DNA from 4 places in the Paenibacillus sp. NPDC058177 genome. Region 1 is predicted to be linked to each of the others. Evidence: riboswitches for the same ligand, from Rfam matches in the RefSeq annotation. Region 1 holds a riboswitch; each other region holds the start of a gene.

Region 1 (4,535 bases):
TCTGGGAACGGGTAGAGCTGCTCCAGCCGCAGGATGTGCAGCCAGGACCATTCCTTGCCCTTCGCAGTCGCAGCTTCCAGCTCGGCTTGCAGGTCAATGGCGACCTTGCCGCTGCAAACCACGAGACGTTTCACTTCAGCCGGGTTCTGGCCAAGCAGCGGCTCAGGCAGCACGGCCTGGAAATGTCCCGAGGCCAGTTCGGTTCCGGCAGAAGTGCTGCGCGGGTTGCGGATCAGGCTCTTCGGCGCCATGATAACGAGCGGCCGGGCTTCCGCCTTGCCGCACAGAGAAGCTTGGCGGCGCAGCAGGTGGAAATACTGGGATGCTGAAGTCAGATTCGCCACGGTCCAATTCTCTTCCGCAGACAGCTGCAGGTAGCGTTCCAGTCTGCCGCTGGAATGCTCCGGTCCCTGGCCTTCGTAGCCGTGCGGCAGCAGCATAACAAGATTGCTGCGCTGCGTCCATTTCGCCCGTCCAGCCGAAATGAACTGGTCAATGATGACCTGACCGGCATTGGCGAAGTCGCCGTATTGGGCTTCCCAGATTACAAAAGTCTCAGGCGCAAATACGTTGTACCCGTACTCGAAGCCAAGCACCGATGCTTCCGACAACGGACTGTTGTACACACCGAAGGAAGCTTTAGCATCGCTTATTTGATGCAGCGGAGAGAACAATTCTCCGGTCTCGCTGTCATGCAGGACGAGGTGGCGGTGCGCAAAGGTACCGCGCTGTGCGTCCTGGCCGCTCAAGCGGATCGGAGTTCCGTCTCTGATTATGGAAGCGAAGGCTAAGCTTTCTGCCAGTGCCCAGTCTACCTTCTCACCGTCGTTCAGTGCGTCTTTGCGGCGCTGCAGAATGCGCTGCAGCTTCGGATAGACGGTGAAGCCGTCAGGGACGCTAAGTAGCTCACGGTTAATTTGTTGGAGCGCCCCCAGAGAGACAGCAGTCGATTTGCTAGGGCTGTCCTCCGTCTTCACGGGTACGGAAGTCTTGCTGTCCGCGCTCTTATGTTTGCCTTCTTTCATATTATCATAAGCCTGCTGCAAAATGCTCTCTGCATCAGCGTTCATTTGCTTCACATCTTCATCTGTGACGACCTTCTCCTGACGGAGGCGTTCGGCATAGATTCTGTGGACTGTCGGGTGATTGCGGACCTTGCCGTAGACGATTGGCTGGGTTGTTTCCGGATCATCCATCTCATTGTGACCGTGGCGGCGGTAGCCGATCAGATCAATGACAAAATCCTTCTTGTACTTATTGCGGTAGGCGCTAGCCAAACGAACAGCCGCTACACAGGCTTCCGGATCATCAGCATTGACATGGACGATAGGGATTTCATAGCCTTTTGCCAAGTCACTGGCATAATGCGTCGACCGGGAGTCCTCGCTTTCGGTGGTGAAGCCGATGCGGTTGTTGACGATAATATGAATCGTACCGCCATTCGTATACCCGTCCAGCTTGCCGATGTTCAGTGTCTCAGCCACGATACCTTCACCTGGGAAAGCAGCATCTCCGTGCATCAGCACAGCTATCGCCTTGTTCGTGTCGAGCTTCGGCAGGCCTGTTGTGCCCCGCTCCTCCTGAGCTGCACGTGCGAATCCTTCTACGACAGGATTAACAAACTCCAGGTGGCTCGGATTGTTCGCCAGCGTCAGCCTAGTGCGGACGGTTTCGCCCTCACGTACAGCGCGGTCAGCCCCCAGGTGATACTTCACGTCCCCGGTCCAGCCGTAGTTAATGCCCATGGAGCCTTCCGAAGGGAATAGCTCCTTGTTCGGTGAATGATGGAACTCGGAGAAAATGATGTCGTAAGGTTTGCCAAGGATATGGGCCAGTACATTAAGACGTCCACGGTGGGCCATGCCCATCAGGATATGCTCGGCACCTTCATGTGCGGCTGCGCGTACGATTTCGTCCAGCATTGGCACCAGGGCATCGTTGCCCTCGAGGCTGAAACGCTTTTGGCCTACGAAAGTCTTGTGCAGGAAGGTCTCAAACTGCTCCACTTGAATCAACCGACTCAGCAATTCCTTGCGTTCAGCGGTATTCAGTGGCGCAGGTGAGTTAACGGATTCTGCCTGGCTGTTCAACCAGCGAAGTTCCTGTTCATCATGCACATGACCAAATTCGTAGGCGATAGTTTGTGTATAGGCTTGGCGCATCCGGTGAACGGCGTCCCAAGCGGTTTGAATATTATCCGGGACATTCTCCCAAATCAGCGAAGCAGGGAGGGCCATGAGATCCTCACGCGTCAGTTCATATGTTTCGTGATTCAGCCATTTTATCATAGGGTTGTGATCCCGCTCCAGCGGGTCAATATTGGCGGCCAAATGGCCATATATACGAATGTTAGCGATCAGCTTGGAGGCTTTGACAGCCTTACGAAGCCAAACGGCATCTCCCGAAACGATCGGCTGCGGAGCGGGTTCGGCATCCGGCGCCAGGGGAGGCGGGCCATAAACAGTAAAAAGTTCACGGTAATTATTTTCAACTGAGGAGGGGTCTTTCACAAACTGCTCATACTTCTCTTGAATGTAGCCCAGATTGGGACCGTAATATTTGCTCCAAACAGATTCATTGTAGGGCTCTTTGGCTGCCATGAATACATCCTCCTAACGGATGAACTCCAAACGCAGGGCGCTGGTATGGGCCTTGTTCGGAGCTGTGATGGTTGCGTTTTCATTTCCTTTCTATTGTGCTACTTTCGGTGATCTTAATCAATTCATACTTTCGTCCAATCCAATCGCAAAACGGTATGGTTCAGCCTGATTATTGATGCCATAGCGCCATAAGTAGATTACCCCAAGAGGCTGGAACTATTAAAATGATTCAATAGACCCTGATTTGACAGGGAAAGCTGTTTAGAGGATTTGAAGTTTGGTTAATAACTTTATATAGTTCGTATGAATTAGTAGAATTATTCATAAATTAAAAATTTTACATCTCATACAGATGGTTTCAAGTTGGACAGGTATTAGTCAAAAAGAGCTAAACTTTTTACATTTGTCTCCTTAGAAGTTTCCAGAAAACGACACACTTTTCCGATTATTTCTTGTATAATGTTATTGCAGAAAGGTTTTTAATATAATTTCTAGCCAGATCCTTTCATGTAAAGGATCCAGTAAAGGGTAAACCTGTTGAAAGACAGGGGCACAAAGTCTCGGGTCTAAGGTAGAAATACTAAGACGGCCGGACTGCCTGGGGACGCGAAATCTTAGGAGGAGATTTTTTGGATAAGTCCAACCAGGGGAACAACGGAGAACTGCAGACAGTCGATCTGGATTTAGAATGGGTATATTTGCTGCTGAGTGCCAAGAAGGCGGGCATCAAGGCGGAGGAGATTCGCCGTTTCTTTAATGAGAAGGCGTTGAAGGCTATTTAGCAGCTTGAATCATAACAGGATACATATAGAGAAGGGCACAGCATATGCTGTGCCCTTCTCTATATGATGGGGTGCTTGAGGCGTTGAAGCGTTCAGGGCTGAAATCATTAATCCTTTTGTTCAAGACGCCATTTTTGATAATCCAGAAATTCCTTGAATTCCCGCTTGCTGATGCCAGAGCTCATTGCCTCTTGCACGAGCCGGAACCATTCCGAATCCAGAGGCGTCTCTTCAGTGTCGGAGAGATCTCCATATAGCAACACGTGAATAGATACTTGGAGCGCATCGGCAATTTTTTCAATGAATTGGATAGAGGGGTTGGACTGGATATTTCTCTCAACATTACTCAGGTACGACTTGGCTACATCCGCCTTGTCCGCAAGCTCGGATAAGGATAAGCCCTTCTCTACCCGGAGTTCATGGATGCGCCCTCCCATATTATCAGGCACGATGACAACGCCCCTCCGTACTTTTTGTATAAGTATAACAAATTTCCTGGAAACGGACAAAGATACATTGCTGTTCAGAGGAGAAAGAGGGAGGGGACTGGTGCAAAAAACCGGCATGTCCCAGCCCGGTTAAAGGTCTAAGAGATGCCGGTAGTTTTTAGAAGAACAGGCTTATTTAAATTCGCCAACGCCTTGCTTAGCATTGAAGGTCAAGGTTACGGCTACGCTGTCTCCTTGGAAGATGTTTTGATCCTGGCCGTTTTCAACGAACTCAAAGGCTAGCTTGAGCGTCTTAGATTGGGCAGCGGAGATGCCTCCTGGGAAGGCGTTAGCTACCAGATCATAGCCTGGATTGTTCTGCAAATCTTTGAGTGTTGCTTCGCCAACGACATGGCCAGTAATCGGGCCGCTAGTATAGCTGCTATCAAGCAGTTTTACTTTAAAGTGTGCGCCCAGATCCTCTGAGCCATTATTAGTGTTAGCATCCGTAACATTATACGTTGTAGCCAGCTTCAATTCCTTAATGTCGAGCGTGCCGTTGTTCTGTAGAGTGAAGCTGCGGACAGCGATGTCGCCTGGCTTCAGATTGCTCAGGTTTACGTTTTGCTCAGGATTAGTATTCAGGTCCAGCGTGCCAGCGGCGAAAGTTGCTGTGCTTTCTGCTGTATCGCTGAAGTAAGCGAAGGTACCTCCCCCGATTAAAG
Region 2 (4,535 bases), on a different contig from region 1:
GGCGCCCATAATGTATTCAGCCAGATCTGGAAAATGGTCTTTAATAGGTGCCAAAGCTTTGGCACCATACTCCCCAGATAAGTTAGCAAAGTGGTTGAGACCACTATTGATATTTTTGTTCAAATTGTCGCTCATAAATTGGCCTCCTGATTAAAGATTCACTACACGGTGTGCAGTAGGTGGTACTTCGTCACGGTCAGTCAACAGTTCGATTACCGCGACCTTGTTCAAAGCTACCGCATCTGCGATCGCAGCGGAGAATTGATCCAAAGTTTCACAGCGATATCCGGTTGCTCCAAGCGATTCGCCGAACTTCACAGCGTCCATTGGGACTTCGAAAAGGGTTCCGTCAATACGGCCTGTGGTCTTCTCCATGCCCTTAAGCGCCATATCCAGTTGCATGTTGTTTACAACGATAAAAATAACCGGGATATCCTTACATACTGCTGTATTAATCTCTGCACCCAGCATCATAAAGCATCCATCGCCAGTCACACAGAAGATCGTTTCATCCGGTGATGCAACCTTGGCGCCGATAGCCATGCCAATTGCATTACCCATGCAGGCAAAATAGGCATCGAACACAAAACTGCCCGGTTTTTTAACGTTATACCATTTAACGGCATTAAAGCCATGGCTTCCATCATCCACGAATAGAGTGTTGTTGTATGGAATAAAGTCACTCATCACGCTCATAACTGAAGCCAGGGACAGGCCTGGAAGCTCAGGCAGTTCTTCCCGATAGTTAAAGCTTGGAGTATTATGTTTGGTCACAGAATCTCTATCCAGGTGTTCAAGATAATACACAAGATTATCACGCAGATCCCCGGTGACCGGTATAGTTTTGGAGGTCAGAATCTTGCCTACAAACGTTGGGTCACTATCGAACTGAATTAATGTCTCTGGATGATTCTCGCGTTTTAGATTACAGATAGTCATATCGCTCAGACGGGAGCCCAGCACGATATACAAATCACTACGATTCAGCATGTCATCGCCATGTGTACATCCGCCGACACCGACAGGACCGTGATACAGCGGGTGATCCCAAGGAATAGCACCTTTGCCGCCAGGAGAAGTCACGACAGGGATGTTGAATGTTTCAGCCAGTTCAATCAGCTCTTTGTGAGCCCCGGAACGGTTAACACCTTTACCGGCAATAATCAGTGGGTTCTCAGCATTGTTAATAGCGTTGATTACACGGTCATAATTGGAGATGCTAACGAGCGATTCACGCTCTGGATAAACTACCGGGAATTCTTCCAGAAGTTCAGTCTGAACGTCGAATGGCAAGCAAAGATGAACGGGACCACGGTTACCGCTCAGAGCAATTGAGATAGCATGATTGAAAATGGTGCTTAAGTTATCGCCACGTTCTACAAGCTTACTGAACAGGGTAGCGGGTTTAAACATATCGGCAAGATCAGCCAGATATGAGGAAGAATCCTGACATTGCGGAATACCTAGTTCTTTTATAGATTGATGCCCTGTAATAAATAACACCGGAATGTTATTCGCCTTGGCATGGGCCGCTGCAGTAAGCAGATTCGTTCCTCCGGGACCGGATGTCCCGAAAGCAACGCCTAGTCCGCCAGTCTTAAGGGCATAGCCTGCGGCTTCAAAGCCGGAACTGGATTCATGTCTTCCAGGAATAAACTCAATACCGTAATCCACCATCTTTAGAACTAAGGGACAAATGGATTTACCAATAATACCAAATGAATGGGTTACTCCGAGGTTACGTAGTGCCTCCGCCATATAATCTGCGACTGTCTTCAAAAAAAACACCTCTCAAGTAAATGAATTGGGTTAAGTAAAAGATAAATATATTATCGTTCTGGTAACGCCAAATGTTTAGAACGATACTAACAGGTACAAAGAAACAACAAAACCTGTGCTCGAATAATGGAGCACAGGTTGGAAGCAAAAAACCGCCAATCAGACCGCGAAATTAAGTCGATCCTCCTGGTTTTCTCTGCAACCTGGCAGTCATGGCCCCCAAAAAAATGAGGCTGTAGATCCATGGCTTTGCGTCATTCCTTTTCAGGAATTTTGCCCATATAAATGTTATAACTAATTATAAGAATAATTTTCCTTTACATTATATTCCTAGCTCGTCTTTGTCAATATATTTTACACAAACGAACTCGGAATTTGACGAAAAATATGAAATAAAGTAGGAATTTAGTTTTAATTTAAAATGTATCCAAGGGTGCATTGCAAAATGGAATGCGGTTACAAAATAGGCCTGAAATATGCATATCATTCAGAGAAAAAGCAAGATTGTATTAAAGGGATTGGTGTAAAAATGCAAATTAGATGAAAACAGCTGAATGGACAAGATTAGATATTAATTGAAGAAATTAGTTGGAGTTATATTTACGATGATGTTTTTCATGAAAGGCAATGAATCCAAGTGCTCAATTTCTTTTGGACTGCACAGGAGGGAACTGGGTTAAAAGTAGGGTGTTTGAAAGGGGAGAGGATAAACTTTATTTGTGGGTACGAACTTCTAGAAAGGTCTGAAAGTGATATAATGCAAACGTTTCATAAGTTACAAAACAGCCGTGAAAGTTTGAACTTATACGGCTGTTTTGTGTTAAAAGGAACAAAAATAAAAATTTTATGACAAGTTCTAAAATTTAAAAATATGAATCGTTTTTTGTAGCTGAAAGACGGCTGACGTCATTTTTTCAGACTCATCCGCAACGGATTGGAGGGCATTGATCTGCTCACTCATCGATGCAGAGACTTCCTCGGTGCTGGCTGCTGTCTGCTCTGTAATTGCTGAAATATTCTCAATCGCAGAGGAGATCTTCAGAGCACTGTCCAGCATCAGGTCGCTTTCCGAAGAGAAGGCGGCGATTTGCTCGGTAATGTACTGTACACTTTGGACAATTTGCCCGAAAATCTGTGCAGTTTGAATGATCATTTCATTCTGTACCTGAACGACTTCTTCATTGATGGTGATGTTCGCAATGGCTTCCTTAATGTCACTTTCAATGCTACGTACGAGGCCGAAGACCTCTTTGGTCGAGGCAGTTGATTCCTCTGCCAGTTTGCGTACTTCCTGAGCTACCACAGCAAATCCACGGCCATGCTCTCCGGCACGGGCAGCTTCGATGGAAGCGTTCAGAGATAACAGGTTGGTCTGTTCCGCAATTTCGGTGATGGTTTTCGTAATCATGGTGATACCGCGAGCATTATGGGAAAGGGCATCAATGGTATCGGCCACTTTTTGTGTAGCTTCGATATTCTTACGCATGCCTTCTGCCTGGGTATCCACCGATTGGCGACCTTGCTCCACCAATTCTAGCGTATGTATAGATTTCTTGTTCATTTCTTTGGTTGAATGTGCGTAATTGGAGACCTTAGTCTCAATATCTTTAATAGAATCAATCATACCGGCAATATCACTCGAAATTTCGTTGGCACCTTGAGCCAGCTCATTAGAAGAGGTCGCCACCTGGGACATGACGATCTTCAGATTCTGATTCTTGTCTTCGATGCCGCGGCTTGCATCCATAACCTGACGGGTGATCTGTGAGGCGTCGGTCAAAATGGTCTTCAATTTGTCGATCATCGTATTAAAGGAGCGGCTGATATCACCCATGGAGCCATTCTCGTCGGCTCTATGCGTAAAGTCTCCCTTAGAGATCGTATGCGTTACGTTGGAGATGTCATCGAACGACGATGTAAGCGTTCTCTCAACAAAGCGGGAAAGAGGGTAAGTCAGGGTTGCAAGCAGGACCACCAGAATGATGCCGATAACAATTTTGCCGAGAATAATAAAAGTAACCAAAACAGGGATGGAGAATAAAGCGGCAACGAGGTAGCATCCGGCGACAATTCTTTGCTTCAAAGGCAGCTTGTACATCCAGTCCATAGGAAATATGTCCCCCTTTAATGTTGTGTATTGTAATATTATAGGCGATTAAAGGGGGATAGGTCTATTGTAAGAACTGACATAAATGCTATTCGGGACAAATTTTGACTAAATTCTGTCCGATAGACTCATATAATGCGGTGGTATCTATCAGTGCTTGTCGTACTTGCTCCTGCAGTACTTGCGGTGAAAGGACCAGGACACTGGACCCATAAGACAAAAGTACCCGGCAGGCCCACTCCAGGGCGTTGAAATCGGCCTCAACCTCCAACCATCCGGCGAGGGAGGACGGGGTAGTGTTTTTTACAGTAAGATATCGCTCCCGCGCGAAGTCCTTCATTATTTCTTCCCTTATCAACACGGTAGCTGGATAACTTGGCAAGGCAGATTTGAAAGCCTGGGTGGATTGCCGCCAATACTGGCCAAGATCGAAGTCTTCCGGACGCTTGAAAAAGTCATTCGTGAGCTCTGCATGTTGCAGTCTGGACACCCGGTAGGTCCGTAGCTCACCTCTGCTTTCTGCAACGACATACCAAACTCCGCGTTTGGTTACGAGCCCGAGGGGATGAATTAGTCGTTCGCTAGCTTCGTTATTGCGCAGGTATGTTATTTTGACAACACGATCATGCCAAAGGGCCTCCTGCAGTAG
Region 3 (4,535 bases), on a different contig from region 1:
AAAACGATTATGTAGTCTCCAGAATAACCGAGACCTTCATCGGAGTGCTGATCGCCATTCTTATCAATATGATTATCGTTCCGCCGAAGGGCTTCGTCAAGGTAAAAGCCTTGGCACTTGAAGGAAGCCAACTGCTGGCAGAAGCACTGAGAGGTCTTGCCGCTGGTGAACAAAGTACGGAGAAGAGCAATGCGGTATCGAAACAAGCCGGTGAACTGCTGAAGCGAAGCGGCAAGAAGCAGAAAGAAATTCATTACACGCTATCGCATTACCAATGCCGAAATGAATTGAACAGGCTTAGTACAGTTACTTCTCATCTTAAAACTGTTCATGCCTACGTGAAGGAAATTATAGATGAGATCGCCCTGCTGCCACCGCATTATGCAGCCGCAGAAGGGATGGCCGGTTCTCTGGAAGCCACTGCCGATTGCATCGCATTGTACGGAACAGAAACCCTGTCGGATACCGAACGCCCCCGTTCTCTCCCGGATGCCCTGCATCATGCGCGGGAATTGCAGCTCTCTTGCTTCTCCCAGCTTCAGAGCCATTGCCCTCTGACAGCTATGCGCGATCTTGGTGCAGTCTTCTCGCACCTGAACCGGGTGCTGGATGAGGTGGAACGGGCGGAATATGCCACCTGTTCGGCGGTACCGCACGAGGCTAAGCGAGACATCGCCCAAGGAATTCATTACATGAAAAAAGGACTCTCCCACAAGTTATAAAGCGGAGAGTCCTTTTATTTTACTAAAACCATCTTACACGTTATAATTAAGGAAATGTGGAATATATAGCCACTTTCTACGGATTATGTGATCCTGTGAGAGACGTCCCGGGCCATCCGGCTTAGACGCCTCTCTTTTACATGTGAATGGTCTGGGTGAAATTATTTATTCCCTATTGTCAATTCGTTACTTTAGCACTAAAATTAAAAGGATTTAATGCCGACATTTTAAATATACGACGTACCGGCGCCTTCTTTTTTTGTCGATTTTAGTCGATTAAAGTGCCTGATGCTGAGTATACATCATTGATCCATTTTTAAAGGCAAACTATTCGAAAGGGTAGGACGCAAAGCAATGGGCCTAAGAATGCACAAGCTGCATTTATGGTTGCCAGGCTGCCAATTAGACGCCTGCATGGCGGATATTCCTAGCGGATTATCGTACCGGAATGACGGTACTCTCTATGTACAGATGCCTTTGATTATACAAAGAAGCGAGGTAACAGAATGACGCACCGCCCTGATCGAAATGACGTAAAAGAACTTACCCGGCCTTTGCCGATAGATCCCTCTGAATCCATCTTGAATGATGCTACGCAATCTCTACCATCGGACGACACCAACAATAAGAATGGCATCATCATTATTCAAAACAATCAATTTTTCATCACCTCACCCTTATCTGGCGGCAAACCTGCTGTCGTCTCTCCCGTGTCTCCCGTAGTCCTTAGGAAGAACCGGCAGATCATTACTACCCCTACAGAAGTATTGTCATCCGACCGCCTGGAATGGGAGATTGAAGAATCAGCCCCGTACGAGATTACAGTCTCCGAAGACAAGCTGTCTGCCTTCCTTACCGTGCGGCGGGTAGAACAGTACGCTTGGCGCCTGAAGAACTGTGCAGCCACGAACAACATCGCTGTCAGTGCGGAGCAGGACAAGAAAGCCCTGCTGTCTACACTTCGCATCGAGCAGGTCCTGGCTGATTTTGATAAAAGATCCATCTCACAGAACCTCAATATTCCCGCAATCTACGAGGAATTGAACCGCCCCACCGGACGGCCAGTCCGTGTAGCGGAAGGCACTGCGCCCAAACCCGCGACCAATGCACGAATCGAAATTCCTTTCTCCGAGGAAGCCCTAACAGCCGAAATCTTTCATCGAAACGTGAGCGGACAGGAAGGGCAGAATTACCCGGACATCCCCGAAGTTCAGGAGGGTGACATCATAGCCATCAAGCATCCATCCATCGAAGGGGTACCCGGATATGATGTGTACGGACATCTGCTTCCTGCTACGCCACCTGAAGATATCCGACTTACCGCCAAGGAACATACACAGCTTGTGTCTGGAGTGAAGGTCATGGCGCTTCGTACCGGAAGACCCCGCCTGACAGGAGTGAAGGGCTCTACCTTTGATATTGCTGCAGCGCACAGGGTCCTGGGGAATGTCAATGCTGAGACCGGGCATATCGTATTCGCGGGGGACGTTGCTGTTCACGGCGATGTGGAAGAGCAGATGATTATTGAAGCGATTGGAAATGTCTATATTTACGGAAGTGTGAAGAATGCGACCATCGTGGCAACCGGAAGTATTTGGATTCGGGGCGATGTGACGGAGAGCAAGCTGTATTCGGGATATCATGGCGTATTCAACAACCGGCTCTATCATCTTTCCAAACAGATCATGGAGGAAGGCATTCTGCTACGGAAAGCGGCTAAGGTATTGTCCCAAAAGCTAGCCAACCGCCAGCAGCCTGTCAATTACGGCCAGGTCATTCAGCTTCTGCTCGATACCAAATATAAACGATTTGCGATTCTGATCCCCGAGCTTCTGAACGTTCTCTCCGATATCAAGCATACCTACCCACAGGATACGAAACAGTTGAAACGCTTGCTGGAGGTCTTTTTACAGCCAGATCAGTTTATCGGGTTGTTGAATGATGCGCTTGTGGAATCCTTCCTGAAGCTGCTTAAGGATATGTACAGGGGCATTGTTGTTATGCAGGAGACTAAAGTCCGGATTGATCTTCCCTATAGCAATAGCAGCATCATTCAATCTGGCGGCAACATCACCCTTTACGGAGAAGGTACCCGGAAAAGTGAGCTGCTGTCCGCTGGAGATATTGCCTACACAAGCAGAGATGCAGTCTGCGAAGACTCCAATCTGGAAGCGAAAGGTGCCATCACCGCGCAGACGGTTGGAGGAACAAGTGAAGACAAGTCCACCTTGAAGGCCGGAAAGAGACTTGTTCTACACAAAATGAGCGGTGGCACGATCAGTGTTGGCGGCTACTCCGAAGAGGTTACCGGGTCGCTGGAGAACGCCGTGATCACTCCACAGACGCTGCAGCGCCGACAATAAATTAAAAAGGAGGTCCCTCGCGGTATTACCAGCAAGGGCCTCCTTTTACTATTGAATGTACGGCGTCTGATCCTGCTCAGTTAGACGAAAGTTTGGCTGAATGCCCGAATTTCACATTCACTAGGACTATACTGCACACAATCAACAGCAGTCCGATCACCAGGTTAAGTGTGATTTGTTCTTTAAGGAAGATGACACTACTGCCAATTGAGATTAACGGAATCAGGAAGGTAAACGAACCCACCTTGCCTGCCTCCCCTTCATTAATAAGTTTAAAGTATACGACCCAGCCCATCGCGATCACAAAAATTGAAATAAACAAGGTATCAGCGATAAAAGCACCGTTCCACACGATATCTCCCCACTGCTCGGTCACAGAACCCGAAAACGTCAGAATCAGTCCGCCAATCGTAATCTGCATAGCGGTCAACCATAACGTATCCACACGGTCAGATCTCAGCTTCATATAGATTGTACCAAATGCCCAGCTTAGCGCGCTGGCAAGGGCGAGGAAGATGCCCCAAGGGGAAATGCTGCCTGTAAATCCGCCGACACTCAGAGAAGCTACTCCAACAAAACCCAGTAGCAGTCCGGCGATTTTGAGCCCATACATGCTCTCCCCCAGCCATATCCAAGAGAAAATCCCTAGCAGAACTGGCTGCAAGAAGACAATCGAAGAGAACAGGCCGGCTGGCACATATTGCAGCCCAATGGTCTGAAAGCCATAGTAGAAGACAATGCTGAGAATGGCAGAAATCAGATAAACCGGCCATAACTGCTTAAAGCGCAGACTCTTCCATCTTGGCAGAGCGAGCAGAATGAGCAGCACGCCGCCGATCAGCGTTCGAATCCCTGCGAACAGCAAGGGTGGCGCGTAAGCTAGTGCGATCTTAGACAGGGGCCAGTTAACGCCCCAAACAATAACAAGAAATAAAAGCAGCAGTATATTTTTCTTCTGCATCGATGTCGGTTTCATCTCCTTGAATCGGCTTCATGTCAAAATGATACAATAATCATACTCATAATAGAAATAAATATTAATCATAAGGGGCATATCAAAAAAGATATGAACAACAATCAAATCACCTTATTCGTCAAAATCGCCGAAAGCGGCAGCTTCACCAAAGCCGGACTGGAGCTAAACATGACCCAGCCCGCTGTCAGCCGGGCTATTTCAACACTGGAAGACGAACTGGATGTAAAGCTCCTGCTCCGTGACCGGCGCAATGGTCTGGCGCTTACCGATGTGGGAAAGCGCGTCCTTGTCCTCTTTCGTGAAATTCTGGCCGGCTTTGACAAGGTCAATCAGGAGATCGCTCTGGAGAAGGGCTTGGAGAAAGGCCGTATCCGCATTGGCGCTTTTCCTGTGGCTGCCGCTTATTTTTTCCCAAAAATTATCCGTTCAATCGCCTCTCAATATCCCGGTGTGGAGATTGAAATGTTTGAAGGC
Region 4 (4,535 bases), on a different contig from region 1:
TGGTGGCGTAGGCGTAGGTGCTGGCAACGCTCCAGCCGCAAACTTGTCTCTGGTTATCGTGTAGCTGTTGTTCATAAAACCTTTAATATTATCAGTGTGGTTATTATCGTACAGCATTTTTCCCCAGGTCATCATAAAGGTCCATTTGCTCTGGGTCTCTCTCAGCTTGGCTACGTCTGGCATTTCCCCGTTCTCTCCGATACCGATCGGCTTCCCGGCTGCCAGCGCCAGCAGACTGTCATAATGGCTTTGTTTATAATCGTTCTCATATATATCCGCGGCGAGAATGTCTACTTTATCCGCCCCCGGATAGGTCAGGGCATACGGATCAGCCCAAGCATTCGGGGCATTCGGACTCCATACCCACAGCAGATTATTTAATTTATGAACGTTAACAAAACGGTCATACATAATATTCCAAAGTGCGGCGAAATTATTTTTCTTTCCCCACCAGAACCAGTCTCCGTTCATTTCGTGATACGGCCGCCATAATACGGGCACCCCTGCATCACGCAGGCTTTTCAAAGGTACAGCCACCTTATCCAGTTCGGCAATCAGGTTGTTGTACTGTACTGTCCCTGGAGTAACGTACTTGTTAAACTCCTCTTGGCTGAGACTTCTGGAGACATTGGACCAATCATAGCTGGTTCCCGGCAGGTTGGCATGGAAGGTCATGGCGACTACTCCGCCGCTTTTGTGCCAGTTGATGGCGCTGTTCACTACATTCTGGCGATACCAGGCAACCTGACTCTCATTCTGGCCACTGATGGCCCCCATCTCGTAACCGTGCAGTGCGGCATATTTACCGCTGGTGTCTTGCAGCTTAAGATTGAACTCGTCGGGACTCTCCAGGTAGTCATGCTGCCCTGCAATAATTCCTTTTCCAGATAAAGAGTACATATAATTAAGCAACTTTACAGCTTCAGGCGAGGCAGCGGGATTAACCGGAGTACCGGAGCTTGCAGCTCCTGCCGCAGACGGGACGATTCCCATTCCAAGGGGAAGGGCTGTCAGAAACAGAACAAGGGACAGGAGGGCGCGCAACAAACGATACTTACGGTAAGCTTTCAACATACATCTCCCTTTCGGTAGCCAGGCTGCCATTCTTGCGAAAGGCCCTGTGGCTTTGCGTCCCTACCTTTCGATAGGTTTGCCTTTTGTCGAATTAGAGGGTTTATTCCTCTTACCGTAAATATCGACGCTATTTAATTATTTTTTAGTGCATTTATGAAAAAAATATCATTTTTGAGTCTTTATACCTGTTTTGTAAGTTTCGCATTTGGTTAAATAGATAGTTTGTTCTATTAAATTTCCTGACATTGGAATCCGGTCCTAGGAGATAAACTGATGCAGCCCAATATCTTCCCAATTCAGGGTGATACGGATATTATCTTCCTCCACCAGTTCAGAGCCTGTCTGCACTTCAATAAACTCCACATCCGTCAAAGCCAGGATGGCATGCTTGGTGCCCTCCGGAATACGGACCACATCGCCAGCCTTCACGTTGTGCATTTTCTCATTCAGCACAATGCTGGCTTCCCCACTGATAATGGTCCAGATCTCACTGCGTTTGCGGTGCAACTGGTAGCTGATATTCTTGCCCTGTGAGATGCAAATCCGTTTGGTCAGCACCTCATTGCCCTCTTCATATTTCACATAATCAATGACACGATAATGGCCCCAGCGACGCTCCTCGTACATCGGGCGCTGATCAAACGACTTCAGCACCTCCTTGATCCGTGGGCTTTCCGCCTTATGGGTTACGAGAATACCGTCAGGACTGGCAGCGATAATTAGATCTTTCGCCCCAATGACTGTTATAGGAATATCCAGTTCATTCACGAGGCAGGTGCCTTCCGAATCAGCTGTGACAACGCCTTTGCCAACATGATTACTGCTCATCTCTTCCGTCAATGTATTCCACGTGCCGAGGTCCTTCCAGAAGCCGTCATACGGCTGAACAACAATTCGCTCTTCCTTTTCTACCACTTCGTAGTCAAAGCTAATAGAAGACAGTAGCTTATACTGCTTCTGCAGTTCCTCATAGTTGAGAGGCAGCCCCTTGCGTTGCAGAATATCCAGCAGATACCCGAGACGGAAAGCAAACACACCACAGTTCCACAGCGCATTGCGGCTGATTAGCTCCTCGGCCTGAACGCGATCCGGCTTCTCCTGGAAATGGCTTACCTGCATAAAGCCGCTCACCGCAGGCTCATCGGAGGTCGGGATGATATACCCGTATTTCTCCGAAGCATGCTCAGGCACCACACCCATGAGCGCCAAATTTGCGCCGCTCTCCTCTATCGTTTGTTCAAGCTGGGCTACAGTTTCAAAGAAAGAAGCCTCAACATAAGGGTCCACTGGCAAAATAGCCACCGTCTCAGCAGGCGATACGCCAGCTACTGTATATAAATAAGCCGCCGTCAGCGCAATAGCCGGGAAGGTATCGCGGCGCTCAGGCTCAACAATAATCGGCACATGGCCTCCCAATTGGCTCTGGATCATTTCTACCTGCCCACGGCCTGTAGCCAGATAAGATGAATCTGCGAGTCCAGTCTCTTCGAGCTGTCTCCACACCCGCTGCACCATGGATTCCGGCTCACCCTGCGGGCTTTCCAGTACCTTCAGAAATTGCTTCGAACGTGAATCATTAGACAATGGCCAGAGCCTCTTACCTGAACCGCCTGATAAAAGTACCAGTTTCATAAGTGAACCCTCCTCATTCGTATGGTAAACCGAAACCAATCCCATGCTTGCTGTATATGCGATATAGAAGGGCCAATTGGGCCTCTATAAAGTAATCCCGGTAAAACAGACTCCAGCACATTAATCACTTATGGCGAGTCTGCATGATGAATCCCTTAACGCCAAGATCGGCCTAGTCCTTCCTTTCCTGTCATCTATATTTCATAAGCGAATAAACAGAGAAAGTTCACAAGAAGTGTTAGGATAAACGTATTGGCGGGTAAAATAAATAGATAGGTAGATAGTGATAACTCGGATGTTCTTGCTGGCGCTATTCGGATCAAGTGTCTTTTGGAACCACTTGCTGGCGCTATTCGGACAACTTGTCATTTGGACGTACTTTCTCTAATCGAACAAAGTGTCGTTGGGACGTACTTGCTATCTTTATTCGGACCAGTTGTCATTTGGTCGTACTTACTAACGTTATCAGACCAGTTGTCATTTGGTCGTACTTACTAACGTTATCAGACCAGTTGTCATTTGGACGTTCTGGCTAGCTCTATTCAAACAAAGTTTCAGGCCAACTCTCGTCGGGTGGATTGTTGATATTAACAAAAGTGGATCATGCTGATCAGTTACTCTCACTATTAAAATTCAAACAAAAGAGCAGGTGTGATTTTGGTGAAGTTAGGGCTTTAGAGCACAACTCTACCTGCCCCCTCCCTTTCTCCGTCTTCTTAACCGTGAAAAAAGGTTCTCCCAAATAAGTGCATTTTTGTATCTTATATTTCTCAAAAATAGGTAAATAAGAGAATTAAGCGCATTATTGTACCTTATTTTTTAAAAAACCACTCTAAAAGGGGCATTATGGAATAATTAAGATACAAAATTGCCCTTAATTACCTCTAAACCTTAGCTACAGAATATTTAGAGTACAAAAATGCCGTTAATTACACTTCGGGAATTCTAATTAGAAATTGCCTGTACTTCCGTCACTCTTTTTCTGGTCAGTTTGGGGCGAAAGTAACTGTCCCGTAGGGCCACGGAGTCAGTTCTGTTGGCTGGACTGGCGAGCACAGGTGCACAGGAAAGTTCTCACTATGTTAGCTAGTATGAGCTCTCCACCAGTGGTTACTCCTATATCAGCTAATTCGAGCTCCCACTAGCGGTTCTCCTATATCAGCTAATACGAGCTCCCACTACCGGTTCTCCTACTTCAGCTAATACGAGCAGCCACTATCGGTTCTCCTGTAATTCAGCTAGTATGAGCCTCACCAGTGTTACCCTGCATCTGCCGATACGAGCGCCCACTAGAGTTCCCCCTATGCGTCAGCCACATCGACTCTAGGACTGCACTAGCATAGCTAGTGCAGTCCCCTGCCTTACCAAACCGGCCAAACTGGCGCAGCCTCAGTTTTATACCGCGCCGGCTACGCTTGGCGAGTAGCCGCTCAAGCCGCCCATCTGTGGACGGCCCACGGAATGGTACTCCAGGCCGGTGCCTTCGATTTGCTCCTTGGAGTAGACGTTGCGGCCATCGATCAGGACCTGGCGGCGCATGCTTTCCGCTAGCCCGTGCAGATCGATATCCTTGAACACGCTCCAGTCTGTCAGGAGGCAGATCGCATCGCTGCCTGCGGCAGCTTCCTCCGGCAGTCCGCACCAGCGGAGCTGCGGATGGTCGTATTGCTGCCGGAAGTTGTCGGCGGCAATCGGGTCATACAGCTTCACAGTAGCCCCCTCGGCTACCAGTGCTTCTACAATTTCACGCGCCGGAGCCTCGCGGACATCATCGGTGTTAGGCTTAAAGGCAAGACCCCACACGCCGATGACGGCCCCGCGCAAGCTGC

What was found. Region 1 has a riboswitch for cyclic di-GMP ahead of ACFVU8_RS24805 (anti-repressor SinI family protein). Riboswitches for the same ligand answer to the same signal wherever they lie in the genome.
Region 2: another riboswitch for cyclic di-GMP. It lies ahead of ACFVU8_RS10235 (thiamine pyrophosphate-binding protein); the one in region 1 lies ahead of ACFVU8_RS24805 (anti-repressor SinI family protein).
Region 3: another riboswitch for cyclic di-GMP. It lies ahead of ACFVU8_RS18340 (flagellar assembly protein A); the one in region 1 lies ahead of ACFVU8_RS24805 (anti-repressor SinI family protein).
Region 4: another riboswitch for cyclic di-GMP. It lies ahead of ACFVU8_RS25450 (glycosyl hydrolase); the one in region 1 lies ahead of ACFVU8_RS24805 (anti-repressor SinI family protein).

What each region holds. Positions count from the first base shown of each region.
Region 1 is NZ_JBHVVB010000007.1:275,279-279,813, reverse strand. Features, by position in the region: gene ACFVU8_RS24810 (2-oxoglutarate dehydrogenase E1 component) at 1-2,600, opposite strand, end outside; cyclic di-GMP riboswitch class I at 3,118-3,202, shown strand; gene ACFVU8_RS24805 (anti-repressor SinI family protein) at 3,230-3,382, shown strand; gene ACFVU8_RS24800 (helix-turn-helix domain-containing protein) at 3,490-3,819, opposite strand; gene ACFVU8_RS24795 (TasA family protein) at 4,003-4,535, opposite strand, start outside.
Region 2 is NZ_JBHVVB010000002.1:43,285-47,819, reverse strand. Features, by position in the region: gene ACFVU8_RS10240 (carboxymuconolactone decarboxylase family protein) at 1-135, opposite strand, end outside; gene ACFVU8_RS10235 (thiamine pyrophosphate-binding protein) at 151-1,788, opposite strand; cyclic di-GMP riboswitch class I at 1,974-2,067, opposite strand; gene ACFVU8_RS10230 (methyl-accepting chemotaxis protein) at 2,636-3,886, opposite strand; gene ACFVU8_RS10225 (helix-turn-helix transcriptional regulator) at 3,975-4,535, opposite strand, start outside.
Region 3 is NZ_JBHVVB010000004.1:253,210-257,744, reverse strand. Features, by position in the region: gene ACFVU8_RS18345 (FUSC family protein) at 1-722, shown strand, start outside; cyclic di-GMP riboswitch class I at 1,034-1,125, shown strand; gene ACFVU8_RS18340 (flagellar assembly protein A) at 1,229-3,085, shown strand; gene ACFVU8_RS18335 (DMT family transporter) at 3,162-4,046, opposite strand; gene ACFVU8_RS18330 (LysR family transcriptional regulator) at 4,152-4,535, shown strand, end outside.
Region 4 is NZ_JBHVVB010000008.1:149,827-154,361, forward strand. Features, by position in the region: gene ACFVU8_RS25450 (glycosyl hydrolase) at 1-1,074, opposite strand, end outside; cyclic di-GMP riboswitch class I at 1,085-1,165, opposite strand; gene ACFVU8_RS25455 (sugar phosphate nucleotidyltransferase) at 1,333-2,706, opposite strand; gene ACFVU8_RS25460 (UDP-glucose dehydrogenase family protein) at 4,102-4,535, opposite strand, start outside.